DNA from 3 places in the Pseudarthrobacter sp. MDT1-22 genome. Region 1 is predicted to be linked to each of the others. Evidence: riboswitches for the same ligand, from Rfam matches in the RefSeq annotation. Region 1 holds a riboswitch; each other region holds the start of a gene.
The links. Region 1 has a riboswitch for cyclic di-AMP ahead of ACX80M_RS13670 (M23 family metallopeptidase). Riboswitches for the same ligand answer to the same signal wherever they lie in the genome.

Region 1 (9,908 bases):
CGCTCCGGCGGTGGGTCCTCGCGCACGCAAAGTAGCCTTCAGCACCGCCACCGCCTGCCCTACGTTGGGCATGTCGCAGGCCAGCACCAGCGTCAGCCCGGGGCGGCTGCCACCCGCAGCGGCCAGGGCCGCGAGCCCGGCCGCGATGGCCGCCCCCGGTCCGCTAAAGGGGGGTTCTTCGCGGCAGCGGAGAAATCCGGCAGGGATTTCGCCGGCCGGCACCTCCCCGGTGTCCGGACCAACCACGACGGCGGCCCGGGCTCCCCTCGCAGCGGCGGCGGAGCGGCACAAGAGGGAGGCGCCGTCGTACGTCAGACTCTGCTTGGGCACGCCACCGAGCCGCGACGAACGGCCGCCGGCGAGGATGACGGCATCGAAGTCGAGGGGGTCAGCGTCCACCCTCCCAGCTTAACCGCGCGGGCTGGAATACTGCGCGGGCTGGACTTGCGGAGCGACTGGATTCAGGCGGCCCGTTCAGGCAGCAGGAACGGATCCCAAGCCGGCGTGGGCTTCTCAAGTTCCTTGATCTGCCAGATGGTGCCATGCGGCGGTTCCGGATCAAACCTGAGCTTCCAGCCCATTTCAGCCGGCGTGTGGTCACCCTTGGTGTTGTTGCAGCGGAGGCACGCGGCCACCAGGTTCTCCCAGGAGTCGGCGCCGCCACGTGATTTGGGCTGCACATGGTCGATGGTGTGGGCACCCTTGCCGCAATACGCGCAGCGGTGGCCGTCCCGCCGCAGGACTCCGCGGCGGCTGACTGCGGTGCTCTGGTTGTATCTGGGGCGGATGTAGCGGTTCAGGAGAATCACGGACGGGCGGCCCAGGATCTCCTGCGGTCCCACCACAGGATCATCGCCCTCGGCAATGACACTGGCCTTGCCCGTGAGCACAAGCACCAGCGCCCGGCGGAAGGTGACTACCGCCAGCGGTTCATATCCAGCATTCAGAACGAGAGTGCGCATGCACGTACCTCTTTGTGGCCGCACCCGTCAGGGGCACGAGGGCCGGCTGCCCCCGGCATATCCGGGCTATGGATCGACACCACAAGAGTAAACAAAGAATCCCGGGATCAGCTAATCGCAGAAGCGGCCGCCGTCACGTGTCGGATTCGTGCATCTCTCCGGATCAGGGCAGCAGCCCGCAGACAGCGAAGGACCCCCGCCGTGAAGCGAGGGTCCTTCGAATGCTGACTCTGGTGCTAGGACACGCGGATGTAAACGGGGCCGGAGCCGACATTGGCGCTGAACACAACGGTCTGGTTGCCGTTGTAGCCCCCGTGCACGGCCTGGCCGTTGCCAGCGTAGACGGCAATGTGGGCAACGCCCGCGCCGCCGTCGGCGTAGTACAACAGATCGCCGGGCTGGGCCTCGGCGGCGCTGACGGTCTGACCGAGGGACAGGTAGCCTGCAGGCCAGTCGCGGAAGTTGATCCCCACGGCAGCCAGCGAGTTGGTGACCAGCATGGTGCAGTCCTGGCTGACGCCGAGCTGTGCATAGGCTGCGGACAGGATGGCCTGGCCCTTGCCGCTGGCGGAGACCGGCGCCTTCGGAGCGGCCGGAGTTGCCGACGCTACCGTGAGGGTGGCCGCGGCCTTGGCCGGAGCCGGAGCCGGAGCTTCAACAACAGGGGCGGGAGCCTCAATGGGAGCCGGCGTGGTGGTCACTGCGGGCTTCTCGTAGGAGATGGCAATGGTGGAAGCAGCCGAAATGATGGCCGGGGCGGAAACCTCAGCCTCAAGGTTCGAAGCGGACGCAGCTTCACGCTGGACGCCGGTGTCAGCCGCGTTCGCAGCGATACCACTGGTCAGGACAAGGCCGGAAGCAGCAGCGATAACCGCAGCCTGACGGCCCATGCCGCCGGCGTTGTCGCCGACAGCCTTGGCAATGACAGCCAGCGAGTTGGTCTTGGCGACCTCGGCGCGGTGCCGTGCAACAGTTGCACGTGTAGTCATTAATTTTCTCTCTTTCGTTTTCCTCAGGACCGCGTAGGCAGCCTAAGGGCTTTGGACGCGCCGGCATCTTGGGGGTACGCCGGCACGCCCCGAACGGGGATTTAGCGAAGAGTTTCTCGCGAAGAAACGGTTCCGGCAGCCAAGCTGCAGCAACTACTGGGCTGCAGCAACTACTGGACTGCAGGAACTACGGGGCCATTGTGAAGAACGCGGAGGAGCCTGTTGATGCCACGGAGTGGAGCAGCGTGCCCTGTGACGGGTTCAGTGCGCTGATCATCATGCCGTTGCCGACGTAAATGCCAACGTGGGCGCCGCCATTCTGCATGACCAGGTCACCGGTGGCCGGTGTGGCGGTGGGCCGCATGGCCGTCCAGGCATTGGTGCGGGGAATGCTGATGCCAGCCTGGGCGTAGACCCATTGCGTGAAGCCTGAGCAGTCCCAGCCATTGGGAGTGGTGCCGCCCCAGAGGTAGGGGTTGCCGATACCGGTGTAGGCAAGTGCTGCCAGACCCGAAGCGGCAGCGGAGGAGACAGTGTCAGCGAGCTTGGAGGCCGCGGCCTCGGTTGCGGCAGCACCCTGAGCCCCGGCTTCGGAGGCCGTGGACTGCGCACGGACCGTCTCAACCTTCGGCGCCGGCGTCGTCTTGATGACGGGGCGTTCGAAGGAAACGGTAGCCGTGGGCGCGGCAGTTACGGCAAGTGCCGTCTGCGCAGAACCGGACTCGGTGGAGGCGGAAACGCCGGCGGTGGTGTCCGCGGCGTTGGCCGGAAGCCCCATGCTCAGGATCAGACCTGATGCAGCTGCGATAACAGCAGCCTGGCGACCTACGGTCCCGGCATTGGCACTGACGGCCTTGGACACGGAGCCCAAGGGGTTAGTGCGAACCGGTTGTGCGCGGTGACGCGCAGAAGTATGGCGTGAAGACACGAAGGTAGCCTCTCCCAATGCCTGCGAGGTGAGCTGTCGGATTCGGATGGGAGTCACCCGGCCGCGCTGCTTCACAGTGGAAGCTTTGCGACTTAACCCCAAGGCCTTCAGAATCGAAGACCAAAATTGGTTCCCCCGCCCCTGCCAGACGATGTCATGCGAACGGACCTTGAGCGGTGGCAGAGCTAGGCAATCCACTCAAGAACGTCAACTTCGGAAAAGTTGACGCGCTTTAGACGTTACAGGAGTTCCGAGCCAATGTCACATTCAGGTCACGGCACGTCACTGCGATTCGAGAGTTGGCCATCATTTGGTCAGAGCCAGCCCGTGGGGTCAACGACTTCGCCATTGACCTGGACCTCGAAGTGGAGGTGGCAGCCCGTGGACGCGCCCGTGGTGCCGCTCAGGGCAACCACATCGCCGCGGCTGACCGTCTGGCCTACCTTGACGCTGCCGGAGGAGAGGTGGTTGTAGGTGGTTTCAAGGCCATTGCCGTGATCCACCACAACGCGGTTCCCGCCGCCGTACTGGTGCCAGCCGGCGAAGGTCACGGTGCCGCTGGCGGCAGCCAGGACAGAGGTTCCGCACTGTGCCACGAAGTCCTGGCCACGGTGGAAATCGCCGGAGCCGCCGGTAATGGGGCTGACCCGGAATCCGAACGGAGAGACTGTAACCAGCTGGGCTAGCGGCGAGCCGAGGCTTCCGGCAGAGGCCGCACGGGTAATGGATCCCGCGGACTGTGCGCTCAGCAGCTGCTTCAGTTTGCCGTCGGGATCACCCTGGGTAACCACGGACGAGCGGCTGAAATCAATTTGGGCGGCGGCTTCGGCGGTAACTTCGGGCTGCGGAGCAGCGGAAACGGCCGATGCGGCCTGGCCGGGTGCCGGAGTGGCCATCACGGGGCCGGTCACAGGAACCGTCACGGTAAGTGCTAGGCCTGTTGCTGCCAAGGCGATGCCGGCCTTCTGGCCGAGGCCACTGGCGGCGGCGAAATCCGTCATCTGCCGGAAGGGTCCCCGGCGGCGGCGGGCGTCCCGCTGTGGGTCGCGGGGCCTCTCCGCGGTGAAATCCTCGGCCACTCTGGGCGCCGAGGCGGGACCCACCGCGCGACGGCGGCCCCTGGAGTATTGCGTGGTCAAGAATGTTCCTCTCTGGATAGCCTGCGAAGTTAGCTGTCGGATTCGGGTCAGAGAGTTCAAAGACCCGGTCCGCCGTGACAAGCACTTGGCGCAGAGATATCCCGTGAGGATCCTTCGCTGGAAGAGGCTTGCTGCTGACGGACTTCACCCCAAGGCAGTCTTACGACTGCCGGTTGTGGTTCCCCCGCCTCTGCCAGTTGGTGACTGATGCACCTGATCCGCTGGCAGAGCTCGGCTCCGGATCAGGTAACGCTTTTGTATCGACGCTGAGTTACAACTATAGGTGATTAACTTGGACAGTAACAATTCCGTTATCTTTGCGGAACCTGGGTCACTGCGCTATGGCGCGGCCCCACACGGCGGACCGCCGTCCCGTCAGCGGACGGAAACGAAGACGTGGGATGCCACTTCCGGGGGCAGCTCGAGCGCCCCTTCGATTCCCGGAACCCGCACGGAAATGTACTCCCCCACGCGCTCCAAGGACACCGAGGCACCGGGCCTGATCCCGCCTTCGTCCAGCTGGACCAGCAGCTCAGGTTCCACCTGGATGGGTTCAGCCAGCCGGCTGACCGTCACGTTCGACGCCGGCCCGTAGCCCTGCATCGCATCAAGGAGATTAATCACACCGGCGTCGGGCAGCGCAGGCGCGGGTCCGCCCAGGGCAGCCAGTCCGGGGATGGGGTTGCCGTATGGAGACTCGGTGGGGTGGTTAAGTAACTCGTAGATGCGCTGCTCAACGCGTTCACTCATCACGTGTTCCCAGCGGCACGCTTCATCGTGGACATAGGCCCAGTCCAGGCCAATCACATCCGCCAGGAGCCGTTCCGCGAGCCTGTGCTTGCGCATCACTTCCGTAGCGCGTTTCCGCCCGGCTTCCGTGAGCTCCAGGTGGCGGTCTCCGGAGACCACGACCAGTCCGTCCCGTTCCATTCGGCCGATGGTTTGGGACACCGTGGGTCCGGAATGCCGCAGCCGTTCGGCGATGCGTGCGCGAAGAGCAACGATGTTCTCTTCTTCAAGCTCCAAAATGGTCCGAAGATACATCTCCGTAGTATCGATCAGATCCGTCATCCAGCTCAGCTCCTCGAGCGCAGTACCTTGCGTTGTCCCACCGTATCGCGTCCCGCTCAGCGGCGAGGTCCGCTAAAAAGCTTAGCCTATTTTGAATTTGTCTGGATAATGCCCGGGCGGGGACAAACGGTCTCATTGGCCGGACTATGACGGCCCCGGTTCCCCGCCCAATCGAGGGTTCAGGCAGAATAAAAGAGGTCCTTATGCAGTCACCGCCGACTACCGGCCACCCCACCGCCCGGACGTGAGCCACGTCCATGCCGAAATTGGAGCCCCCGTGAGCGAAACCAGCATCACTATTCCCGCCGACCTCCTGCCAAAGGATGGACGGTTCGGCGCAGGACCCTCCAAGGTCAGGCCGGAGCAGCTCGAAGCGCTCTCAGCGGCGTCCAAGACCATCCTGGGCACCTCCCACCGCCAGGCTCCGGTCAAGAACCTCGTGGGCTCCGTCCGTGAAGGCCTCAGCCAGTTCTTCCGCGCCCCCGAAGGCTACGAAGTGGTCCTCGGCGTCGGCGGCTCCACCGCTTTCTGGGACGTCGCCAGCTTCGGCCTGGCGGAAAAGAAGGCCCAGCACCTGTCCTTCGGCGAGTTCGGCTCCAAATTCGCCTCAGCCACCAACAAGGCCCCGTTCCTGGACGCCTCCTCCATCATCAAGTCCGAGCCCGGCACGCGCCCGGTATCGGCCGCCGAGGCTGGCGTGGATGTCTATGCCTGGCCGCAGAACGAAACCTCCACGGGTGTCGCGGCTCCGGTCAAGCGCGTCGCGGGCGCCGACGCCGGTTCCCTGGTCCTGGTGGACGCCACCTCCGCAGCCGGGGGCCTGGACGTGGACGTCTCCGAGGCCGATGTCTACTACTTCGCCCCGCAGAAAAACTTCGCGTCCGACGGCGGCCTGTGGCTGGGGCTCTTCTCCCCCGCCGCGCTGGAACGCGCCGCCCGGGTCAAGGCCAGTGGTCGCTGGATCCCCGATTTCCTGGACCTCCAGACCGCCATTGACAACTCCAAGCTGAACCAGACGTACAACACGCCGTCGCTCTCCACCCTGGTGACCCTCGACGCGCAGGTGCAGTGGCTGAACGCCAACGGCGGCCTGGACTTCGCGTCCGCCCGCACCGCTGACTCCGCCGGCCGGATCTACTCCTGGGCCGAGGCCTCCGAGTACGCCACGCCGTTCGTGGCCAAGGCGGAGGACCGTTCCAACGTCATCGCCACCATCGACTTCGACGACTCGATCGACGCCGCCGCGATCGCCAAGGTGCTCCGCGCCAACGGGGTCGTGGACACCGAGCCGTACCGCAAGCTGGGCCGCAACCAGCTCCGGATCGCCACGTTTGTTGCCATCGAGCCGGCTGACGTCTCCGCGCTGCTGGCAAGCATCGACTATGTGGTGGGCGAGCTGCGCAAGTAGCGCACCCGCGCGAACGGACACTTGGGGCCCAGGAACCAGGGCCCCAAGTGTCCGTTCGCGCTGTCTTGTGGTGACGCCGGTTGTCAGCGTCCGACGGCGTCGTCCGGGTTTTCGTCCCGGGCGGCGCCGTTTGCGTTGTCCCCCGGTTGTTGGACGCCCAGATGGGAGACGACGCCGAAGTACCGGAGGCCGCAGGCCCGCCGGTTGAAGGTGAGCCGGAGCCGCTGGGCGCGGATGATCCAGATCATTCCGATCACGGCGGCGATGATCCCGGAGGCGGCCGCGACGGAAAGCGACCACCGGGGGCCGGCGACGTTGGCCACCCATCCCACCAACGGGGCGCCGATGGGTGTGCCGCCCATAAAGATGGCCATATACAGGGCCATGACCCTGCCCCGCATCACGGGATCGGTGGTGGTCTGGACGTAGCCGTTGGCACTGGTCATCATGGTGATTGCGAACAGGCCCACCGGCACCAGCGCCAACCCGAACCAGAAGTAGTCCGGGGCAAGCGCGGCCAGTCCCGAGGTCACCCCAAAGGCGGCCGCGGCGCCGAAGATCATCCGCAAGCGGGGCTTGCCGCGGCCGGCGGAGAGCAGCGCGCCTGCCACGGAACCGATGGCCATAATGGAATTCATGAGCCCGAACGCGCTGGCGTCCAGCCCGAATTCCGTGCCCACCATCGCGGCGATAAACAGCACGAAGTTAAGGCCGAGTGTTCCCACAATGAACACGGCCACCAGGACCACCACGATGTCCGGCCGGAACCGCACATAGCGCAGCCCCTCCCGGATTCGGCCCTTACCCGGAGCCGCCCGGGGAAGGTGGCGCAGTGACGCGGCGGGGATCTTCCACAGGCTCAGAAGCATGGCCAGGAACGTGAAGGTGTTGATCACGAACACCCAGCCGGGACCTACCGCTACGGTGAGGACGCCGGCCACGGCGGGCCCGATCATCCGGGCGACATTGAACGAGGCGCTGTTCAGGGCCACGGCGTTGGGCAGGTAGTCGTCCCGCACCAGTTCAGAAACAAAGGTCTGCCGCACCGGGGCATCGAGGGCGGAGACCATGCCCAGCAGCAGGGCGAAGCCGTAGACGTGCCACAGCTGGCCGGCGCCGAGCACCACGAGGATGCCCAGGCCGGTGCTCAGGAGGGCCATCATTGACTGGGTGATGATGAGCAGCTGCCGGCGGCTGTACCGGTCCGCCACGAGGCCGGCGACCGGCGCCAGGAAGAGCTGCGGCCCCAGCTGCAGCGCCATGGTGATGCCCATGGCCCCGGCGTCGTGATCGGTGAGGTGGTCAAACACCAGCCAGTCCTGGGCCGTCCGCTGCATCCAGGTTCCGATGTTGGAAACCAGCGCGCCGAGGAACCAGATCCGGTAGTTGAGGATGTGCAGGGATTTGAAGGTGGACATCAGTGCCGGCCTTCTTGGTTCTCAACCCTGCGCATTGGCAACTGCTTAGTCAGCCTCGCCGGCGGGGTCGTCGCCTTCGTCGACTTCGGAGTCTTCGTCCCGGTCCTCGGACCCGGGAGTCTCAGCCTCGGCGTGCGAAGTGTCCGGCTCCGCAGCGGAAGCCTCGGCAGCGCGCGGTTCCTCTTCCTCTGCGGCCTGTGCGTCCTCGGGGCGGACGCGCTCGGCCCACGGCACCCATTCCGGGGAGAGGATGGAGTCCTCCGACGGCAGGAGGCCAAGCTCGCTGACCGTGACCACCTTGGAGCGGGAGTTCCTGGTCAGGACCGCGTACCACTGCCAGCCGTGGTAGCCGGCCATTCTTGATTCGAAGAGGTGGGTGACCAGGCGGTCGCCCTCACTTTTGGCAGCCAGGTGCGCACCGATGTCCGACGCCGCCGCGATGCCTTCGATGGCGGTTCGCGCCTCGCCAACGGCAGCGGCGAGGAAGGCATCCGGCTTTCCGGTACGCCACACGGGCACGCCGGCGCGGCGCTTGGCCTCGGCTTTGGCGCCTACTTTCTCCGCTGTTGTGGTGTCCCGCTGTTCAGCTTCCGCGTTCATGGCCAAGACCTAAACGTCCAGCTCGTCGGCAACCTTACGCAGGGCAGCCGCGATGGCTTTGCCCTTGTTGCCTTCCGGGTACTTGCCCGCGGACAGGGTTCCGGAGAGGTTATCCAGCACGCTGACCAGGTCCTGGACCAGCGGCGCGAGGTCCCGGGCGCTGGGCCGCTTGGCCTTGGCGATGGACGGCGTCTTGTCCAGGACGCGCAGGCCCAGGGCCTGTGCACCCTTGCGGCCGTCGGCAACGCCGAACTCAACCCGGGTGCCGGCCTTCAGTTCCGTGATGCCTTCGGGGAGCGATGATTTGGGCAGGAAGACTTCCTGGCCGTCCTCGCCTGCGAGGAATCCGAAACCTTTTTCCTTGTCATACCACTTGACCTTGCCGGTAGGCACGTAATCAACCTTCTTCGTTCTGACGTCTTCTGACACGGCCGGCAGTCACCGCATCCGCACTGATGTGCGGGTTCAGGGTATGACAGCGACGGACCGTGTTGGTCTGTTCTTCAAGGTTATCCTGCCGGGGGCCGGAATCCTGCTTTCACGCACCCTTCGTCCTGCCGCCTGCCTGCGGCTGTGTGCCCGCCGCTCACGGCCGCCTGTGGCGCCACCACCGGCCGCCCGGCTGTTAGCGTTGCCTGCATGACACCCTCGCGATACCGGCGCCCACTGATGATCTGCGCAGCGGTTGTTGCCATGCTTTCCCTCGTGGCGGTGGGAGCCGTCATGGCACTGGCCTTCGCAGGCTCCGCTGCTCCGGCCTGGGTCACTGCCACTGCCCTGTACGGGTTGCCTGTGGCGTTCCTGCTGATGCTTTTCCTGGTGCTGGACAGCGTGGCGGGCCGGCGCCGGGCAGGAAAGTCCGGCGGGCGGTAACGTTGGACTGATGTCCCTTATTCGCGCCCTCAGCAAAGAACTGGAAGCACGCAGCGATGACTCGTTGCGGGCGCTCTTTGCAGCGCGGCCGGACCTTATGTCCCCCGCCGTTCCTGACTTTTCCGCCCTGGCCGCGCGGGCAAGTGCGCGGGTCAGCGTCCAGCGCGCGCTCGAGCGGCTTAACAGGCCACAGATGCAGGTGCTGGAAACGCTGCATCTCTGTACCAACACGGACACCGAACACAGCGCCTCGGCGGCGGGCGTCCGGAAACTCATTGCAGGGTCCACGGTGGCGGCGCTGGAACGCATCCTGGCCTCGCTCCAGGAACTGGCTTTGGTGCACCGGGCAGAGCCGCCGCATGGAACGGCGGTTTCGGGCCACCGCCAGCGCTACTACCTGCCGGTGGGAAGCCTCAAGGACGTGGTGGGAATCTATCCTGCGGGGCTGGGGCGCAGCTACACCGAGCTGGTCAGGCTCCAGCCCGCGTTTGCCCAGCGGGCAGTCCAGCTCGTTGCCGAG
Region 2 (9,908 bases), on a different contig from region 1:
AGCTCCTCAGGGCATGGGCCTGGCATAAGCAGGGCCTCGACGGCTCCCTGCAGGGCGCGGATGCCGCCGACGTGTTTAGCAGAGCGGGCTGGGCCCGTTCCGTCGGCGGCGCCAACCCGTACCTCACTCTCTTTGCCCGCGCCGGCACTAGCCGCGCGCAGGCGGATGCCGACGTCCTGTCGCTGAACATCCATGAGTTGCCCACCGCCCGCGGCTGCACCTATGTGCTGGGACAGGGTGACTTTGCGTGGGGCCTCCAGATCGGCCGGGACGCCGCCGTGGCGCCGTTCCGTGTGCTGGCAAGAATGAGCGTCGAGCGCGGCGAGATCACGCTGCTGGAGGAGGAGATCCTCCACGCCCTCGCCGAGGCCGGCAACCCGCTGGACCCCAAACAGCTCAAGGATCTCCTGGGCGATTCGGTCCGGAACCTCGGTGAGGAGGGCAAAAAGAAGGGCGCCGCCACCACGTTGCCCACGGCCTTGGGCCTCCTCCAGGCGGACGGCCGGATACGGCGCGTGCCCGCCAACGGCCGGCTGGATCAGCAGCGCTACGCCTACACACTGTGGGGTTTGCCGCCCACCGCCATGGACGACGACGCCGCCCGCAGCCTCCTGCTGCAGCGCTATCTCGGCTGGACTGGCGGTGCCACGGTCAAGCAGTCGCAATGGTTCACCGGGTTCACCCTGGCCCACACGAAGGCAGCGTTGGCCGCCACTGGGGCAGTGGAGGTTCCCACCGCCAACGGTGAGGTGCTGTGGATGATGCCCGACGACGTCGGGCGGCTTGCGTCGTTCGAGGCGCCGGCGGAGGAACAGATTCAGCTGCTGGCCGGCACGGATTCGTTGGTCCTGCTCCGCAGGAACTCGGGGGAGCTGTTTGCCGAGGAGGACAAGGGAAAGCAGGTCCTGGGGTCCACGTTGGCGTTGCAGGCTGACCTGCCGGACCATCCCATCTTCGACCGCGGCCGGATCATCGGGCTGTGGCAATACGATCCCAGGAAATCACGGATTGTCTATTGGCTCTTTGACGGGGCCACACCCGCAGTATCCCGGCGCATCGCCGAGGTAGAGGCCTGGATCCGGGACGAACTGGGGGACTTCCGCTCGTTCAGCCTGGACTCGCCGGCCTCGCGCCAGGACAGGATCGACGCCCTGGATGCCGCAGGCTGAGAGTCGTGCAGGCAGGTGAGAGCGCTACAGCAGGCCCGAGACAAATTGCAGCCCCCTACGACCCGTTACAGCCGGCTGCGGTGCGCTGCGAAGAAGTCCCTGAGAACCGCACCGCACTCCTCTTCCCTGACCCCGCCGTACACCTCAACCCAGTGGTTGAGCCGGCGGTCGCGGAGGATATCGAATACCGAGCCCGCCGCTCCGGCTTTCTCATCCCAGGCACCGAAGACCACTCGGGGAATCCTGGCCAGGACCACCGCGCCGGCGCACATGGCGCACGGCTCCAGAGTGACCACCAGCGTGCAGTCCGCCAGCCGCCAGCCGTCCCCGGCGCCGCCGTCGAGCTTGGACAAGGCACGCAACCTGTCCGCCGCCTGGCGGATGGCCATCACCTCGGCGTGGGCGGTGGGGTCTCCCAGGTCTTCCCGCTGGTTTCGTCCAGACCCCAGGACGGCGCCGTCGGGCCCTATCACGACGGCGCCGATGGGCACATCCTCGGTGTCCAGCGCGCGCTGGGCTTCGTTCAGGGCAAGACCCATCCATTCGAGGTGGATCTTTTCTGCGGCGACCATGGCTCAATGATAGTTTCGAAGGATATCCAGCCTGCAAAGCATGGACGCCGGGAGGCATAGTGGACACATTCAGGGACCGTCTGGGCCAATGGTTCAAACCATATGCCGCGCTGTGGCTCACCATGATGGTGGGCGGCGCCTTGGTGGTCACCATGGCGCTCCTGGGTGCCGAGGTCTACAGCAACGTGGTGGATGAAGAGGGACTGGCCGCCCTGGACCTGCCCGCGCTGGAGCTGTCCCAGGGCCTTCGGAACCCCGCACTGGATGCCGGGGTGACGGCTTTCACCAACATCGGCGGGGGCATCGGCATGCCCATCCTGGCCAGCATCCTGACAGCCTGGCTCACGTTCCTAAGCCGGACCTGGCGGCCCATCGTCCTGGTGGGCGGCGCCGCGGCCGTCTCCACGCTGGCCACCACGGTGGGCAAGCGGCTGGTGGGCCGCACCCGCCCGGACCACGCCGAAGCTGTCCCTCCGTACGAGACTTCGCCGTCCTTCCCGAGCGGCCACACCCTGAATACGACGGTGGTGATCGGTGTCCTGGTGTACGTCATGTGCCTCCAGTTCGAAATGCTGTGGGCGCGCATCACAGCCATCACCGCCGGGGTGATCTTCATCATCGCGATGGGCCTGAGCCGGGTGTTCCTGGGCCACCACTGGCTGACCGATGTGATGGCCGGCTGGTTCCTGGGCCTTGCCTGGGTGGGCATCGTGATCCTGGCGCACCGGCTGTTCCATGTGCTGCGGAAACGCGAGCACGCGGGCCCGGCACCCACGTTCGAACACCCCGCCCTGCGGGAGGATCCGTCGAGCTGATTCCCGGCCGGAGGCCCTCCGCGCGGGTGATAGTTTTGACGCATGCGCACTCTCGTTGTGGACCACCCGCTGGTCGCCCATAAGCTCACCGTCCTGCGGGACAAGAACACTCCGTCACCGGTCTTCCGGCAGTTGACGGAAGAGCTGGTGACCCTCCTGGCCTACGAAGCCACCCGTGAGGTCCGCACCCAGCCGGTCACCATCGAGACGCCGGTCAGCACCACTGTGGGCACCGCTTTCACCAAGCCCACGCCTCTGGTGGTCCCCATCCTGCGCGCCGGGCTCGGCATGCTTGAGGGCATGACCAAGCTGGTCCCCACTGCTGAAGTGGGTTTCCTGGGCATGGCCCGCGACGAAGAAACCCTGGACATCATCACCTACGCGGAGCGGCTCCCGGAAGACCTGACGGACCGGCAGATCTTTGTGCTGGATCCGATGCTTGCCACAGGCGGAACCCTGCGCGAAGCCATCAAGTTCCTGTTCAAGCGCGGCGCCTCCGACGTCACGTGCATTTGCCTCCTGGCCGCGCCGGAAGGCCTGGCCAAGCTCGAAGAGGAACTTGCCGAGGCCAACGTGACCATCGTGCTGGCCTCCATTGACGAACGGCTCGACGAGAAGTCCTACATCGTTCCCGGGCTCGGCGACGCCGGCGACCGCCTGTACGGCATCGCCGGCTAATTCGGGGCTGCTTCGGATTTCAGGTCTTCCGCTTTTCTGCCGCCGCCGTTAGCCTGTGGCGCATGGACTGGAAGCTTGAACTCGTTTTTGTGCCCGTATCCGACGTGGACCGCGCCAAGGATTTCTACGTCAGCAAAGTTGGATTCAACCCGGATTTCGACGAGTGACCCATGGATGGCATCCGCTTCGTCCAGCTGACCCCGCCGGGATCCGCCTGCTCCATTTGTATTGGCGAGGGCCTCAATGTCGCCCCTCCGGGTACGGCCCCAAGCCTGCAGATGGTGGTCAGCGACATCCAGGCTGCCCACGACCACCTCAAGGGCAACGGTGTGGAGGTCAGCGACATAGACATCCAGGGCTGGGGGCACTTCGTCTACTTCGCGGATCCCGACGGAAACAAGTGGGCGGTGCAGTACATCCCGGGCCGTGACGCCTAAGCCGGTGACGCCTGGGGCAAAATAGGCAGCATGAACATCCCCACACCTGCCGCCACACGAACACTGACCTGCCGGGCCGTCCTTTTCGATATGGACGGCACGCTGGTGGACTCCACGGCAGTAGTGGAGGAGGTCTGGGGAGAATTCGCGGCCCGGTACGGCCTGGACGTCGCCGAAATCCTGCGCACTTCGCACGGCGTCCAGGCTGCCGATACCGTACGCCGGTTCGCGCCGGGGGGAGCGGACGTCGCGGCCCTCACCGAGGAACTGGGTGCGATGGAACGGGTGCGGACGGCCGGTATCGTCGCGTTGCCGGGGGCTGCCGACCTGCTTCGCAGCCTCCCGGCTCAGGCAGTGGCGCTGGTGACTTCAGCGGACAGGACCCTGGCGGACATCCGCATGGACGCTGCCGGGCTGGACATGCCGGCCACGGCCGTGACGGCGGACCTGGTCACACGGGGCAAGCCGCACCCGGAGGGCTATCTGATGGCCGCCGGGCTGCTGGGCGTGGAACCGGAGGACGCCGTGGTGTTCGAGGATGCGCCCGCCGGAATCGCGGCAGGCGTTGCTGCGGGTATCCGGACGGTGGCCGTGGGTCCGAATGCGGGCGAATTGCCGGCAGGCGTGCTGAATATCGCGGATTACCGCGCCGTAACCGCCTCCGTGGAAACGGACGCCGCGGGACGGCAACTCATTTCTTTCCGGCTTTGACGCCGGCGGATCACCTTCGTAATCCGCCGGCGCAGCTCAGCGCCGCGGCTGCCGGCGAGGCTCAGTCGGCCTAGTACCAGTTGTGCGACAGGTGGAAGTTCAGCGCGCCGCACGGTGACTGGTAGCGCTCCTGGATGTAGTTCAGGCCCCAGTTGATCTGCGTGCGGTAGTTGGTGACGTAGTCCGCGCCGGCGCTCGCCATCTTCTCAGCCGGCAATGACTGGACGATGCCGTACGCGCCGCTGCTGGCGTTGGTGGCCGTGGTGGTCCATTCGGATTCCTTGGTCCACAGCGTCTGCAGGCACTGCATCTGGTCAGCGGACCAGCCGTACGTCGCCAGCTGGCCAGCAGCGTAGGCCTGCGCTCCTGCGGGGTCGTTGACGGCCACAACGGGCGTGGGTGCAGGTTCCGGAGCCGGGGCCGGAGCGGGCTCCGGGGCCGGGGCAGGTGCCGGTTCGGCGGCCTGGGGCGCGACGTTGATCTCGGCCGGCGCAGCTTCCGGGGAGGCCGGGGGCTGGATCTCGGCTGCCTCGAAGCTCAGCTTCGACTGGGCGCTGGCTTCTTCGGCGGCCTGGTCCGCGCTGGCCGCAAGCGACGCAGACTCGGAAGCGTGTGCTGCGGCGCTGACGCCGACCAGCAGGGCGCATGCCGTCGCGAACACCGCGACGCGCTGGCCCACGGAGGGAATCCGGGCCGCCTTGGACAGTGGGGACATAGCTGCACCGAAGCGGGACTGCTTGCGGTGGCTGTCGGACTTTGTGTCGCCCTGCGGGCGCGTTTGTACCTTGAATTCAGACATGATGGATCGCCTCTCACACCTGCGGAGTTAGCTGTCGGGTTCGGATGAGGGCATCCGGCCACACGGCACAATCACGTGTTGGCTTAACCCCAAAGGGCACTTGGTGCCCGGGACGGTGGGTCCCCCGCCTCTGCCTCTGAAAACGGAATCCGGGAAGCGGCAGAGCTTGGCGTCATCCGGATATGCGGCCCAACGGGAACCACACGTCATCGACGCTACAGGAGCTGGACGCTTAAGTCACATTTTGGTAACAGGAATCACGACGACGGTGTGTCGCCTTGCTGGGCCCGGGCGTCAGTGGGTCGCGCGAGCGCGCCGGTAGGGAAGAGTAACGCGAACTCGGTCCGTCCGGCCCGCGATGTCACCTCCACGCTACCGCCGTGGGCCTCCATGATCGACTGGACAATGGACAGGCCCAAGCCACTAGTGCCTTCGGAGGCCCCGGCGCCCGAGGCCGGCGCTGTACCCTTGCGCGCCGCGTCTGCGCGGGCAAACCGGGAGAAAACGTGGTCAACGAGTTCCGCAGGGATGCCCCCGCCGTCGTCCGTTACCGTCACCGCTGCGTCGCCATTGGCAGACTTCGTGACAGCGGTGACCACGGTGGTCCCCGGCGGCGTGTGCTTGCGCGCATTGGATAGCAGGTTGACAAGCACCTGACGCAGTTGGGACGCATCACCCGTGACGGCGAGCGGCTGGTCAGGCAGTTCAAGGCGCCAGTGGTGGTCCGGGGCGATGACCTTCTCGTCACTGACGGTTTCGATCACGAGTTGTGTGAGGTCAACTTCGCTGAGCTTCAGGGGCTGGCCCTCATCGAGCCGGGCGAGCAGGAGCAGATCCTCCACCAGGGTGGTCATGCGTTCGGACTGGCTTTGGACCCGGGCCAGGGATTTCCGGCCGTCCGGCGTGAAGCTCTCGGTCATCCGCATCAGCTCCGTGTACCCGCGGATGGCAGTCAGCGGCGTGCGCAGCTCATGGGAAGCATCGGCTACGAACTGCCGCACCTTGGTCTCGCTCCGCTGCCGCGCCTCGAGTGCGCTGGCGACGTTGTCCAGCATGAGATTGAGGGCGTGCCCTACGCTGCCCACTTCGGTTCCGGGATTGGAGTTCGACGGCGGGACGCGCACCGCGAGTGCCACCTCGCCCGCGTCCAGCGGCAGCCTGGCCACACGGGTTGCAACCTCGGAAAGCTGCTCCAGCGGCTTCATGGTGCGCCGGATCAGCACAGTTCCTGCCAGTCCGATCAGCGCCAGGCCGCCCAGGGAAACGAACACAAAAGTCCAGACCAGCGATGCCAAAGTACTCTCCTTGGCAGCGAGCGGAAGGCCCGTGACAAGGACATCGCCGTAGCCGGTTTCCACGGCCACAATCCGGTAATCCCCGTTGGACAGCGAGCGGTTCACGGGAAGGCCGTTCCGCGTCAGCGCCAGCAGGGTCTGCTTGTCTTCGGCGTCGAGGGCCAGACGCGTGGTGTCCGAGTCCAGGAAACCGCCACTGGGGATCTGGCCGTCCAGGATCCGCGCATTCAGCGTTCCGACACTCTGCCCGCGGGAGTCAAGCGGGTCCGGCCTGCCGTTGAATCCGCCCAGGGGCGGGCGGCCCGGATCGTTCGACCGTTTGGCGGCCTGGCTCAGCTGTTCATCCAGCTGCCCGGTGAGAAAGGAATCCATGGAGGCGTAACTGAACAGCCCCACGGCGCCGCAGATGGCCACCAGCAGGGCCATGGCCAACAGGATCAGGCGCGTGCGCAGATGCCAGGTGTCCGGTTTCAGCCAGCTCCGGGCTGGCGCTGGGGTTGCTCGCGGCGAGGACATCGAGCTGCTACTCAGCCGGCTTGATGACGTAGCCGGCGCCCCGCACGGTATGGATCATGGGCGGGTGCACTGCATCCACTTTCTTGCGCAGGTAGGAGATGTAGAGCTCCACAATGTTGGCCTGGCCGCCGAAGTCGTAGTTCCAGACGCGGTCCAGGATCTGGGCTTTGCTGATGACGCGTTTGGGGTTCTCCATGAGGTACCGGAGCAGCTCGAACTGGGTGGCGGTGAGCTGGAGGGCGTCGCCCGCACGGGTCACTTCGCGGGTGTCGATGTTGAGGACAAGATCGCCCACCACAAGTTCGGCAGTGTCCATCGCGGCAACGCCGGAGCGCTGGACAAGGCGGTGCAGCCGCAGCAGGACCTCTTCCATGCTGAACGGCTTGGTCACGTAGTCGTCCCCGCCGGCCGCCAGGCCCACGATCCTGTCCTGGACAGCGTCCTTGGCAGTCAGGAAAAGCGCAGGTACCTCGGGCGCGAAGGCACGGATCCTGCCCAGCAACTCAACGCCGTCGAACCCTGGCAGCATCACGTCCAGCACCAGGACGTCCGGGCGGAACTCCTTGGCAAGCTTGACGGCCTCCGGGCCATCCGAAGCCACGGCAACATGCCAGCCGACCATGCGCAGCCCCATGCTCATGAGCTCGGAAAGGCTGGGCTCGTCGTCAACCACCAAGGCTCGGATGGGGGAGCCGTCCGGGTGGGTCAGTTGCGGAAGGTTGTTGGTCATGGAGTGCGAAGTGGCCATGGGACAACTCTCCGATCAATCGGTTAGCCCGCGCTATGGGGTTCCTGTGCGCACGCTGTGAATCCCAGCCTAGCGAGCTGGATGGGCGATCTGGGTGGCCGGGCGGGACGCCGACCATCCGCAGGCGGCCGCCTTCTCCGCTGGACAGGCGGCAAAACCCAGCAGGGAATCTCGGCAAGTCATTGGCCGGTGAATTTCAAGGTCTTGGTATGGCGAAAGGGCGAACATTGTTCGCCGGAGAGGGCCATTTGCGCACCCTTGGCGGACAACAACTCCTATTTTGCCGCCAAATCAGAATGGTGATCTGTAACACAAATCTGCATTTTGTCTCAGTATGCGGAACGTTGCACCCATTGTTACTTGCAAGTTCTCATTGTTACGTTGCACACTTTCAATTGTGAACAAGAACTCAACAGCACCTGCAGCCGCAGAATATTGGCCCAGCACATCCGCTGCTGCCGACATGCGCTGTTGTCGAATGCACGCCTGATCTTCAGACCCCGCGAAGTTCTTAGGCATTCGCCCCCAGCCCAGCGTAGGGCGCCATCCCCAGATTTCATTGCGGGGACAACCAGCATTCGAGCCGCGATGACGGCCATTCACATTGAGGTAAGCATTCATGTCAGTTGCATCTGGATACGTCCACATCTCCGTCCGTAACGCAGGCAAGGCCGGCCAGGCTTCCGGCCTCCGCCAGGGGTTCGGTGCCCGACCGGCATTCGCCCCGGCTGCCCCCGGAGCCAGCTTTCCTGCTCCCGGCTACGCACCCCAGGGCTACAACCCCAGTTCCTACGGACAGCTCCGCGCGGTCCAGCCTGCCGAAGCCGCGCCGCTGACCGCGCCCACTCCGGTTATCGCGGGACCCAACGCTGTCCGCCCGGTCGCCAATGACACCGTGGCCCGCGGATTTGTCCTCTACATGGGCATCAACGAGGAGACCGCAGCGGCTGCCGGAACCTCCATTGCCAAGCTTGCCCAGGAAATCCGCGCTTACGCACAGTCACTCGTGACTGGTGCTGAAAGCTACGCGGCCGTGGCCGTGGCCCCGGCCGGCACCCCCGGTTCCGCGCTCGACGTCGTCCGTTCCACCTTTGGTGACCCCACCGTGAACGCGCAGAAGCGCACCGAGACTGCCCGGCTGCAGCAGCCTCAGGACCCGCGCCCGTCCGGCGTCCTGATCGACCTCGCCCGCCGCGAAGTCCACCTTGACGGCGAATCCCTGAACCTGACCTTCAAGGAATTCGAACTCCTGAACTACCTGGTGGAAAACGGCACCCGCACGGTTGGCCGCGATGAACTGCTTGAGGGCCTGTGGCGCAACGCCGAGGAAGTCCCCAACGAACGCACCATCGACGTCCACATCCGCCGTCTCCGCTCCAAGCTGGGCCGCCTCGCCAACACCGTCCGTACCGTCCGCGGCCAGGGCTACCGCTTCTACGAGCACCCCGAAGTTATTGTCTGGGCCGCTCCGGAATACTCGATCTAGGCCTTCAGCGACGCACCAAAGCGGCATTTCGCCGTGCCTTAGACACCTCCTTCGTTCCTCCCCACCGCCTCCCTCGCCTCGCAAGCTCGGCCAGGGAACCCTGGCGGCGTGGGCCCCGGCGATGCGGCACTACGCGAAATGCCGCTTTCGTGCGTCCGTGCTCGCGAGTGTTGGCCTCCGCGGCTATGGTTCGACGGCGGTGCGGCCCAGCCGGGGTGTCACGGGGAGCATGCTTTTGGCGTCCTGACCGCGGCTCTGGCCCGTCATTCCGCGGGCCGGGACTGTTGGTGCGGCCAACAGCGTGCTGGGCGTGACGGGCGGCGCCGTGGGTCTTGCGGGTCTAGGCTTGGGGGATGAGCGACCACCACATCAAACGCCTGGTGATCATGCGGCACGCCAAGTCCGACTGGCCCGGCGGTGTGGCGGATCATGAGCGCCCGCTTGAGGAACGGGGGCACCGCGAGGCGCCTCTTGCCGGCAAGTGGCTGGTCAAACACGGCATCCTCCCGGACTTCATCCTGTGTTCCAGTGCGCTCCGCACCCGCCAGACCTGCACCTGGGTGTGCTCAGAACTGGGGGACAAGGCCCCGACGCCGAAACTTGAGGACGGCCTCTACGCCGCCTCTGCGCTGCGGATGCTCGCCGTGGTCAACCACGTGCCTGACACCGTCACCACGCTGAT
Region 3 (9,908 bases), on a different contig from region 1:
GGCCGGGGGCTCTTTGCGCTCCGGATCAAGTTTCTCAGAGCGGGGCGCTTTCACGCAGGCAGCGGTCCTCTGGGTCGATAGCGCCCATGATGCGCTTGCCGATGCTCGCCAGCTGGCGCGACTGCGCCTTCGTGAGGGGATCGAACACGAGCGCTCGGACTGCTTCCACGTGCCCCGGAGCGGTTTGGGTAATCTTCGCCCAGCCCTCGTCGGTGAGTGTGGCCAGGGTGATGCGTCCGTCGGAAGGATCCGTGGAGCGGTGAACCCAGCCCCGCTTTTCAAGCCGGCTGACAACCTGGGACAGGCGGGGGAGTCCGGACTCGGTGAAGCCCGCCAGGTCACTCATCCGGCGGGTTCGTTCCGGAGCTTCAGACAGGCCGGCAAGGACCATGTACTCAAAGTGGCTTATCCCGGCGTCCTGCTGCAGCTGGGAGTCCAGGGCGGCGGGGAGCTTCATCATGATGCCCACGAGGGTCAGCCACACCTCACGTTCATCCCTGCTCAGCCAGCGGGGTTCGACGGAATTTTCCATAGGGCAAGCCTAAGGCATTTACTTCATGAGTGAAGTTTTATGTCCGGCAAATCACTTGCGTCGTGAACTTATGACCAGTACTGTTTACTTCAACATTCAAGTACTTTCAGACTTCCTGAGGAGCCCAGATGACCGTCATGTCCGAGACCGTCGCGCGGCCATTCGAACAACCGGCCGCCGTCCGCAGCCAGGTCACCGTCCCGCTGCGCTTCCCTGATGGCTTCGCGGCCACAGCCGAGATCATGACGTTCCATGGGCTGGCCGACGGTAAGGAGCACCTGCTGCTCGCGCTCGGCGAATGGGAGCAGACGCTCCTGGACCAGGGCCCGGAAGGTACGGCCCCGCTGGTCCGACTGCACAGCGAGTGCCTCACCGGCGACGTGTTCGGCAGCGAGCGCTGCGACTGCGGACCCCAGCTGCGCGAGGCAGTCGAGGAGATTGCCGCCGTCGGGGGCTTCCTGCTGTACCTCCGGCAGGAAGGGCGTGGCATCGGCCTGTACTCCAAGCTCGACGCCTATGCCCTGCAGGACACCGGCCTGGATACCTACGAAGCCAACGTTGCCCTGGGTCGCGGCGAGGACGAGCGGGACTACAGCGCCGCCGCCCAGATGCTCGGAGCGCTTGGCGCCGGCCGGATCCGCCTCCTCACCAACAACCCGGACAAAGTAGGGCAGCTGACGGCCCTCGGCGTTGACGTCTCGGAGCAGGTCCCCACCGGCGTGCACCTCTCGGAGGCGAACCACCGCTACCTGGCCGCGAAGCGCAGCCATACAGCGCACACCATTGAGCTTCCCGAAGAGGTGCTCCCGGCCGTGATGCCGACCGCGGCGGCTGTGGCAGTTCCGACGCACGACGAGCTGCTAGCCCGGGTGGATGCCCTCGTTCCCCGGCTGCGGGAACGCGCATCTGAAACCGAGGAGATCCGCCGTATTCCGGAAGCCACCATGGCTGAACTGAAGGCGGCGGGCGTATTTCAGATGCTCGCGCCTAAGGCCGTGGGCGGCTTCGGCATGGGGCTGGAAACCTACGTGGAGGTGGTCCGCCACCTCGCCCAGGGATGTGTCTCCACGGCGTGGAGCGTCGGGCACCTGGTGGAACATGTCTGGATGCTGGCCCGCTGGCCGCAGGAAGCCCAGGATGAAGTCTTCGCCAACGGGCCGGCGCCCTTGGCTGCCGCCACCGGCGCCCCTCCAGGTAAAGCAGAGAAGGTTCCCGGCGGGTTCATTATCTCGGGCCGCTGGAGCTTCGCCTCCGGTGTCATGCATTCTGAGTGGGCGCTCCTGGCTGTGCAGCACGGCGAGATCCGCCTACAGTGCCTGGTCCCGGTGTCCGATCTTGACCTCCTGGACGTCTGGCACACGGCCGGCCTGCGGGGGACAGGAAGCAACGATCTCCGGACGGAGAATCTCTTTGTCCCAGCGCACCGCGCTCTGGAGTGGAACCTCCTGGCCGCCGCGGACAACCCCGGCAGCCGCATCCATCCGGATCCGAACATCCACATCCCCATGGCCACGTTCCTGAACATGGTTGCCCCGGCAGCTGCTTTGGGGGCCGCTGAGCACGCCATCGAGGTGTTCCGGGACCTGATGATGGTGCGCAAGGTCAAGCAGACAACGCAGGCGCGGCAGGCGGATTCGCCGCTCGCGCAGGCCCGGTTCTCGCAGGCCTTCGGGCAGGTGGCGACTGCGCGGCTGCACTGGCAGGAAGCTGTCCGGGTGGTGGCCGCTTCCTACGGCCGGCGGCCGGTCGCTTTCACGGATGAGGAGCGGGCACAGTACCGGCTTTCCCTCGGTCTCAGTGGCGCGGCATCCGCCGAGGCTGTCCGCCTCATCCTGACGGGCTCCGGAGGGAGTGTTCACCGGCTGACGCACCCACTCCAGCGGATCCAACGCGATGTCAATGTACTGCTCAACCACGCCTCCCTGACCATGGATCCGATCCTGGAACAGGCAGGCCGCGGACTCCTGGACCTCGGGTTTTCCATCCCGGCGGAGCAGTTCTGACCGGGCGCATGGGACCCTTGCAGGACCGCCGGCTTCGGAGAAGGATATGACCCTCACTCGAGGAGGCCAACCATGGTCCAGCTTGGAAAGTTTGAACGGTACCTGATCGAGGAATTCTTCGACGACTACCGCGCCGGCGCAATGACGCACCGCACCTTCACCCGCCGGGTCGCATTCATCATGGGAAGCATGGCGGCGGCATCGGGCGCGATGCTGCTCGTCGGATGCACACCCGAGGAAGTCCCACGCAGCACGGACCCCATGCCTACACCCACGCCGTCATCGTCGACGGCGGGCACCGGCACCGCTTCTGCCGGTGCTGTTCCGGGGGCCAAAAGTCCGCTCTCCGTCCCGGAGGGCGCCGCGGGGCTGACGACGGCGACCGTGCGGTTCCCGGCCGAAAGAACCGAGATCAGTGGGTACCTCGCCCGGCCCGAATCCGGAGCAGCCGGCCCTGCGGTGCTGGTCTGCCACGAGAACCGCGGCCTGACCCCGCACATCCAGGACGTTGCCCGCCGCTTTGCCAAAGCCGGGTACACGGCGCTGGCCCTTGACCTGCTCAGCAGGGAAGGCGGCACCGCCAGCCTTGACTCCGACGCCGTGTCGGGTGCACTGACCAGCGCTGGCGCCCCACGCCATGTTGCTGACTTCGCGGCGGCCTTTGACTACCTTCAGGGCCAGGACTTCGTGGACTCCGGACGCATCGCCATGAACGGGTACTGTTTCGGCGGCGGCATTACCTGGCAGGCGGCAACCGAGCTGGCCGGGCTGAAGGCCACCGCGGCGTGCTATGGTCCGGCGCCGGACCTGAACAAGGTGCCGGCCATCAAGGCCGCGGTGTTCGGGGTTTATGCCGAACGCGACGCGCGGATCACCGGCGCGATGCCGGGCCTCCGCGATGCCCTGGACGCCACCACGGTGACGCACCAGCTCACCGTTTACCCCGGCGTGGACCATGCCTTCCACAACGACACCGGCGAGCGCTACAACGAAACCCAGGCCACGGCTGCCTGGAACGACACCCTCGCCTGGTTCGGACAGCACGTCTGAGGGGCGACGCCAGCACGGCTGATCTGAGTAGCGCTATCTGACGTTTTGAGCCTCCAGAACGACAGATAGCGCTACTCAGTTGGGAGGGCGGGGCACTCACCCGCGGCCGCGGGTAGTCTTGAAGGATGAGCACCGCAATCCCACTAACGCTCACCTTCGACGGGCGTTTCGCCCGCGAACTCGAGGAGCTGGCGGTTCCCTGGCAGGCGGAAGAAGCGCCAGACCCGCAGCTGCTGGTCCTGAACGAGCCGTTGGCCGGCGAACTGGGCCTGGACCCGTCCTCGCTGCGGACGCCCAAGGGGACCCGGTTGCTCATCGGCAACCAGATTCCTGACGGTGCCACACCGGTGGCCCAGGCCTATGCCGGCCACCAGTTCGGCGGCTACTCACCCCTGCTCGGCGACGGGCGGGCCCTCCTGCTGGGTGAGGTCACGGACATCCACGGGCAGCTTCGGGACATCCACCTCAAGGGCTCCGGCCGGACACCGTTCGCCCGCGCAGGTGACGGTCTCGCCGTCGTCGGTCCCATGCTGCGCGAGTACATCGTCAGCGAAGCCATGCACGCCATGGGCATCCCCACCACGAGGTCCCTCGCCGTGGTGGCCACGGGCCGGCCCGTCCGCCGCGAAACCATGCTGCCCGGCGCCGTGCTCACCCGGGTGGCCAGCAGCCACTTGCGCGTTGGCAGCTTCCAGTTCGCCCGCGTCAACGGCGAGACGGACCTTCTCCGCCGCCTGGCCGATCATGCCATCAGCCGCCATTACCCCGACGCGGCGCTCGCCGACAAGCCCTATCTCGCGTTCTTCGAGGCGGTCATAGCCGCGCAGGCGTCCCTGGTGGCGCACTGGATGCTGGTGGGCTTCGTCCATGGCGTGATGAACACCGACAACATGGCCATCTCCGGCGAGACCATCGACTACGGTCCCTGCGCGTTTATGGACGCCTTCAACCCCGGCGCGGTCTATAGCTCCATCGACGCGGACGGACGCTACGCCTACGCCAACCAGCAGGTCATTGCCGAGTGGAACCTCACCCGGCTCGCCGAAGCACTCCTGCCCCTGTTCCATGAAGACCAGGACCAGGCCGTGGCGCTCGCCGTTGAATCCCTCGGCGCCTTCCGCACGCTGTACAGCGCTGCCTGGTCAGCCGGCATGAAGTCCAAGCTTGGGCTGCGCCCGGACACGCACGACGACGTCGCGTCGCCCCTGGTGGACGGCGTGTTGGCGCTGCTCCAGGAAGGCCAGGTGGATTACACCTCCTTCTTCCGGAGCCTCGGCTCGGCGGCCCGCGGGACCCCGGAAACTGCGCGGTCCATGTTTGCGGACCCGGGCGTCTTCGACGCCTGGGCCGCACGGTGGCTGGCCCTGGCGCCGGACGCGGACCTGATGGACCGGGTCAACCCCGTCTACATCCCCAGGAACCACCTGGTTGAAGAGGCTCTGGACTCTGCTATCGCAGGCGACCTGGACCCATTCAACCGGTTGGTGGACGTCCTGGCCGATCCGTACACGCAGCGCCCCGGGCTGGAACGCTACGCCGGCCCCGCCCCTGAAGACTTCGGGAGCTACCGGACCTTCTGCGGGACCTGAGCGAACACCAGGGATGGACGACGGCGGCGCGCGGCCGGGTGCCGCCCGCCGCCGTCGAGCATGGTCGGATCACGCTACGCGGACGAAGGACGCTCCGGCGAGCCAGCTGAGGGAGTGGACTTCGGTTTTGTAACCGTCCACCCCGCCGCTGACTACCTGGCCGTTGCCGGCGTAGACGCCCACATGGCCGGCGTAGACGCCCACATGGCCGGCCGTGATGACCAGATCCCCTGCGGCCGGGGTGCCCACCACCGTGCCGTACTGGTAGAACTGGCCGGGAGCCAGGTCACCCACGCTCTTACCCACCGAGCGCAGCGCCTTCTCCACCATGGCGGTGCAGTCCTGCTGCACGCCGAGCTGTGAAGTGGCCGAAGCCAGGATGGCCGCGCCGAGCGAGCCGGCCGGAGCCTGGGCTGCCGGTGCGGACGTTGAGGCCAGCTGTATACCGGTGTTGGTGGCGGAGGACGGCGCCGCTGCGGCCTTCGCCGCCGGAGCCGGTGCGGCGCCCGGTGCCGTGTAGCCGGCGCCGGGGATCCGGATCTGGTCGCCGGGGTAGATGATGGTGGTCAGCGAGAGTCCATTGGCGGCAAGGACGTCGTTGAGCGGGACGCCGTTGGTGGCGGAAATCTGGCCCAGCGTGTCACCCGAAACGACGGTGTGAACGTTGGCCGCGGCCGGTGCCGGAGCAGCAGCGGCCTGAGCAGTGGCGGCTGGGGCCGCTACCGCCGCACTTGTTTGGACCTGGGCGTTGGCAGTCCCGGCATCATCCGGGCCGTGGACGCCGGCCTGAGCCGGGACGCCGATGCCGAACAGCAGGCCGGATGCAGCAACAGCCACCAGGGCCGGACGGCCAAACGTCAGGGCGTGTGCTTTGGCCGTTGACGACAGGCCGACAGGGACGGTAGAGCTGGCAGAAACCACACGATGGCGTGCGGAAGCGGAATTCTTGGACACGGTTGATCGCCTCTCCCATGCCTGCGGGGTGAGCCTCTCCCATGCCTGCGGGGTGAGCTGTCGGGTTCGGGTCGGAGATACCCGGCCGGTAGCGGCGCCGCACTGAACGGAGCGATACCGACTTAACCCCAAGGCTTCGCAAGAAGCCGTGGAAACGTGGTTCCCCCGTCCCTGCCAGCTGGAAAGCGACTGGATCCCGGTCAGCGGCAGGGCTCGGCATACTGGCGGGAATGGTCCGGCTTGAGCCGGGCCACCGTTTGACCATAACTTCTGCTCGGCGGCAATGTCACATTCCGGTAACGGAATGTAGGAGTGAAATTCACTCGTACATCAGCGCGAATTCTCTACTCCCTGGTAACGATGTTGCAGGTCAACCCCCGTAATCCGTATATGCCCGGTAAGCTCACCAACTATGTCCCGGATTGTTCAAAAAATGCGGCTGCCCGCCCTCGCCGGCATGCTGGCGGTCGCCCTGGTAGGGTCGGCTGCGCTGCTGCCCTCACATGCCGCCGACGACGCCCCGCCCGGCGGCTATCCCTCGTGGCAGGACGTGCAGAACGCCAAGCAAAGCGAGGCCGGCAAAGCGGCAGAGGTCACCAGGATCAACGGGCTGCTGGGCGGGCTTCAGGCCGAAGCGGAGGCGCTGGGCAATGCGGCCGTGACATCCGCCGCGGAGTACGCCCAGGCCGAAGCGGCGCTTCAGGCCGCCACTTCCACTGTGGATGCCCTGACCGCCCAGACGGCACGCGCCGCGGCCGAACTGGGACAGTACAAGAAGGAAATCGGTGCCCTGGCGGCGCAGTCGTATAAGACCGGTGGCACAAACATGGGTTTCTTCGTTGCTCTCGACGCCGTGCAGAACAACAGCATCCAAGGCCTGAATATCGTCCAGATCGTCAGCGACAAGACTGCAGCCCTGGTGAACAAATCCGCAGCCGCCGAACGCATTTCCCGCGCCCTGGCCGATCAGGAGCAGGCAGCCAGGGCCGAACGCGAGCGACTGTACGGCGAAGCCCGGACCAAGCTCGACGCCGCCCAGTCCGCCCAGCAGGCCATGTCCCGGCAGATCGCGGAGCAGCAGGAGCACGGCCAGGAACTGACCGCGCAGCTGGCCTCCCTCAAGGGCACCACCGCTGCGGTGGAGGGTGAGTTCCGGCAGGGCCAGGTGGCCTTGGCCGCGTACGAAACGGCGCAGGCCGCCAAACGGGCCACGGCCCAGGAACAGGCGCGCCAACAGGCGGAGGCGGCAGCCAAGGCAGCTGCACTCGCCGCCGCGCAGAAACCGGCTCCGGCCCCACCTGCTGTACCGGGAGTGCCCGCCCCGCCTCCAGTCCCGAGCCCGACGCCGGTCCCGCCGCCCGTCGTCGTCGTGCCTTCCGTGCCGGGCGGCGCTGTGAACGACCCCGCCGGCGCAAAAACCTACGCGGCCGGGCAGTTGGGCGCCTACGGCTGGGGCCAGGACCAGTTTCCGTGCCTGGCGTCGCTGTGGACCAAGGAGTCGAACTGGCTGACCACCGCCACCAACCCGTACTCGGGCGCATACGGCATCGCCCAGTCGCTGCCGGCCAGCAAGTATGCCAGCGCCGGCAGCGACTGGCTCACGAGCTACCGGACCCAGGTCAGTTGGGGCCTGTCCTATATCGCTGACCGCTACGGGTCACCGTGCAGCGCGTGGAACCATTCCGTGGCCAACAACTGGTACTGACCTGCCGGGGGAGGGCAGCCGGGTCACGTTCCCGGGGGCTTGGCGAATTCCGCGGCGCTGAAGAATTCAATGCCGACGAAGGCTTCGTCGCCGTCCACCCAGGCGTCATGCCCGGGTGGAATGGTGTACGAATCGCCGGCGCTGATGCTGATCCGGTTGCCACCGGTGGTCTCGACGTTGAGGGCACCGGAAACGCAGTATCCGACGTGGTTGTTCTGGCAGGACTCGGTCTGGACCACCGGCTTGATGCAGTCCGACCAGCGCCAGCCGGGACTGAACGTCAACCGGCCGACCGTGTAGTCGCCCAGGTTGACGACATCCACTTCGGTTTTCTCCGGCCGGCGCTTCTCATCCGGTGTGTTGTGGGACTTGACTGCCAGTTCTGTGACGATGTTTGTAGGCATGACACGCAGACTTTCTCTGTTGGTTTTGTGTCCGGCAGCTTTCTGTCCCTGGCTGCCAGACCACATCTGAGGCGCTTACGCTTGCCAGCATCCTCCCGCCGGCGGCGCTTGTCGAGACCCAAACCACTAGGCTTTTCCCATGCCCGATTTTGAACGGTTCCGGGTCCTGCTGGAAGAAGAGCGCGCCCGGAAACTCGAGCTGCTCCCCGCGCTCCGTGCGGACATCTCCTCGGCGAACGCCGCACGCCAGGATTCCAACGTGGATGACGAACACGACCCCGAGGGTTCCACCATTGCGTTCGAGCTGTCGCAGGCCTCGGCGCTCCTGAAGCAGAGCAGTGCGGGACTTGACCAGGTGGATGCGGCCCTGGCGCGGATTGCGGCGGGCACGTACGGAACGTGCGCCGTGTGCGGGGACCCCATCGCGGAGGGACGGCTCGAAGCCCGCCCGTCGACGCCGTTCTGCATCCTCCACGCGGCCACCGGGAGGGTGCTGTGAACGGGCGTGTGCAGGAGGCTGCCGGCTTCATCGATGCCACCCTGCAGAATGAGGGCGCCTGGTACCGGGCGGAAGGCGTGGAGTCCCGGGTGGGCGGGGCACTTGGGTCCTACGGATCGTCGGTGGGAGCCGTACGCGGCACCGTCCGCGACGCCGGCACGAAATTCAAGGATCTTGGCCACGACGAGGTGACCGCTTTGGCATCTCTCCTCTGGGGCCGGCCCGGTCCCGGCAGGCGGCCGGTCTATGAAAGGCGGCTCGCGGCCGTGGTGCTGCTGCAGTCCCGGGTTGCCCTCCTCCGCCACTCTGACCTGACCCGGCTGGAGGGCTTCATCAGAACCGCGCAGACCGGTGAGCTGGTGGACCCACTGATTGCCGACGTTGTGGTTCCGTTGCTGCAGGGACTGGGCGAAAGCGGCCGCCAGCGCGCCGACGTCGTCATCACCCGCTGGCACCAGGACCCCGACGATTCGCTTCGCCACGCTGCCCGGCTCATCGCGTCTCAGGGACCCGACCTGCAGCGCATTTCCGGGAACCGCGACGCGGAACGCGACTGACCCCTGTTCCCCGGTCCCCGTCAGTCGTACTCTGGGGCTTGGAGGTGATTGCCATGGAGGCAGCGCAGGGCGACAGGATTATCGTCCGGGGGAGGACCGTCGGATCTTCGGACCGGCACGGCGTGATCGTGGAAGTCCGTGGTCAGGAAGGTCATCCGCCCTACCTGGTCAGGTTCGACGACGGACACGAAACCGTTATGTACCCGGGCGGTGATTTCGCCGTCGAACGCGGTCACGCGGGACAGGCCGGCTGACGCGCCGCGGGCGGCCGCGCGTCCGGGCCACCGGGCACCTGTCAGACTGGTGGAATGGATCACTCCTTGGCTGCCACGTCCCCTGACGCGAACCTCACGATTCCACCGGCCCGGACCGGTCCGCGGGACCCCGGTGACGCCTGGGTGGAGGGCGGCGGCGGCAAGTTCTGGGGCAGGTTCGGTGCCGCGGGCGTGCTGGCTTATGACCCCGGCAAGGGCGTTCTCCTGCAGCACCGCGCGCTGTGGAGCCATAACGGTGGTACCTGGGGACTGCCCGGCGGAGCATTGCACCAGGGCGAGGACGCAGTCACCGGGGCCCTCCGCGAGGCGCACGAGGAAGCCGCGGTACCGGCCGCGGATG

Region 2: linked by a shared signal. The riboswitch ahead of ACX80M_RS16915 (aggregation-promoting factor C-terminal-like domain-containing protein) and the one ahead of ACX80M_RS13670 (M23 family metallopeptidase) in region 1 are both predicted to bind cyclic di-AMP.
Region 3: linked by a shared signal. The riboswitch ahead of ACX80M_RS07965 (C40 family peptidase) and the one ahead of ACX80M_RS13670 (M23 family metallopeptidase) in region 1 are both predicted to bind cyclic di-AMP.

Annotation. Positions count from the first base shown of each region.
Region 1 covers NZ_JBTNDK010000016.1:65,942-75,849, reverse strand. Annotated here, with positions in the region: gene ACX80M_RS13690 (NTP transferase domain-containing protein) at 1-399, opposite strand, end outside; gene ACX80M_RS13685 (HNH endonuclease) at 462-962, opposite strand; gene ACX80M_RS13680 (C40 family peptidase) at 1,199-1,951, opposite strand; gene ACX80M_RS13675 (C40 family peptidase) at 2,139-2,813, opposite strand; cyclic di-AMP (ydaO/yuaA leader) riboswitch at 2,884-3,046, opposite strand; gene ACX80M_RS13670 (M23 family metallopeptidase) at 3,194-4,018, opposite strand; cyclic di-AMP (ydaO/yuaA leader) riboswitch at 4,022-4,240, opposite strand; gene ACX80M_RS13665 (metal-dependent transcriptional regulator) at 4,394-5,089, opposite strand; gene serC (phosphoserine transaminase) at 5,367-6,497, shown strand; gene ACX80M_RS13655 (MFS transporter) at 6,581-7,915, opposite strand; gene ACX80M_RS13650 (DUF3027 domain-containing protein) at 7,961-8,515, opposite strand; gene ACX80M_RS13645 (cold-shock protein) at 8,525-8,908, opposite strand; gene ACX80M_RS13640 (hypothetical protein) at 9,155-9,388, shown strand; gene ACX80M_RS13635 (helicase-associated domain-containing protein) at 9,399-9,908, shown strand, end outside.
Region 2 covers NZ_JBTNDK010000025.1:4,195-14,102, forward strand. Annotated here, with positions in the region: gene ACX80M_RS16885 (DNA glycosylase AlkZ-like family protein) at 1-1,169, shown strand, start outside; gene tadA (tRNA adenosine(34) deaminase TadA) at 1,235-1,741, opposite strand; gene ACX80M_RS16895 (phosphatase PAP2 family protein) at 1,864-2,556, shown strand; gene upp (uracil phosphoribosyltransferase) at 2,599-3,234, shown strand; partial or broken gene ACX80M_RS16905 (VOC family protein) at 3,297-3,671, shown strand; gene ACX80M_RS16910 (HAD-IA family hydrolase) at 3,702-4,382, shown strand; gene ACX80M_RS16915 (aggregation-promoting factor C-terminal-like domain-containing protein) at 4,453-5,181, opposite strand; cyclic di-AMP (ydaO/yuaA leader) riboswitch at 5,187-5,339, opposite strand; gene ACX80M_RS16920 (sensor histidine kinase) at 5,439-6,992, opposite strand; gene ACX80M_RS16925 (response regulator transcription factor) at 7,000-7,740, opposite strand; gene ACX80M_RS16930 (winged helix-turn-helix domain-containing protein) at 8,360-9,226, shown strand; gene ACX80M_RS16935 (SixA phosphatase family protein) at 9,580-9,908, shown strand, end outside.
Region 3 covers NZ_JBTNDK010000007.1:109,395-119,302, forward strand. Annotated here, with positions in the region: gene ACX80M_RS07945 (MarR family winged helix-turn-helix transcriptional regulator) at 35-532, opposite strand; gene ribA (GTP cyclohydrolase II RibA) at 661-2,535, shown strand; gene ACX80M_RS07955 (dienelactone hydrolase family protein) at 2,608-3,585, shown strand; gene ACX80M_RS07960 (protein adenylyltransferase SelO) at 3,711-5,174, shown strand; gene ACX80M_RS07965 (C40 family peptidase) at 5,244-6,128, opposite strand; cyclic di-AMP (ydaO/yuaA leader) riboswitch at 6,158-6,326, opposite strand; gene ACX80M_RS07970 (aggregation-promoting factor C-terminal-like domain-containing protein) at 6,541-7,833, shown strand; gene ACX80M_RS07975 (cupin domain-containing protein) at 7,857-8,237, opposite strand; gene ACX80M_RS07980 (TraR/DksA family transcriptional regulator) at 8,377-8,736, shown strand; gene ACX80M_RS07985 (DNA alkylation repair protein) at 8,733-9,293, shown strand; gene ACX80M_RS07990 (DUF1918 domain-containing protein) at 9,347-9,547, shown strand; gene ACX80M_RS07995 (NUDIX domain-containing protein) at 9,602-9,908, shown strand, end outside.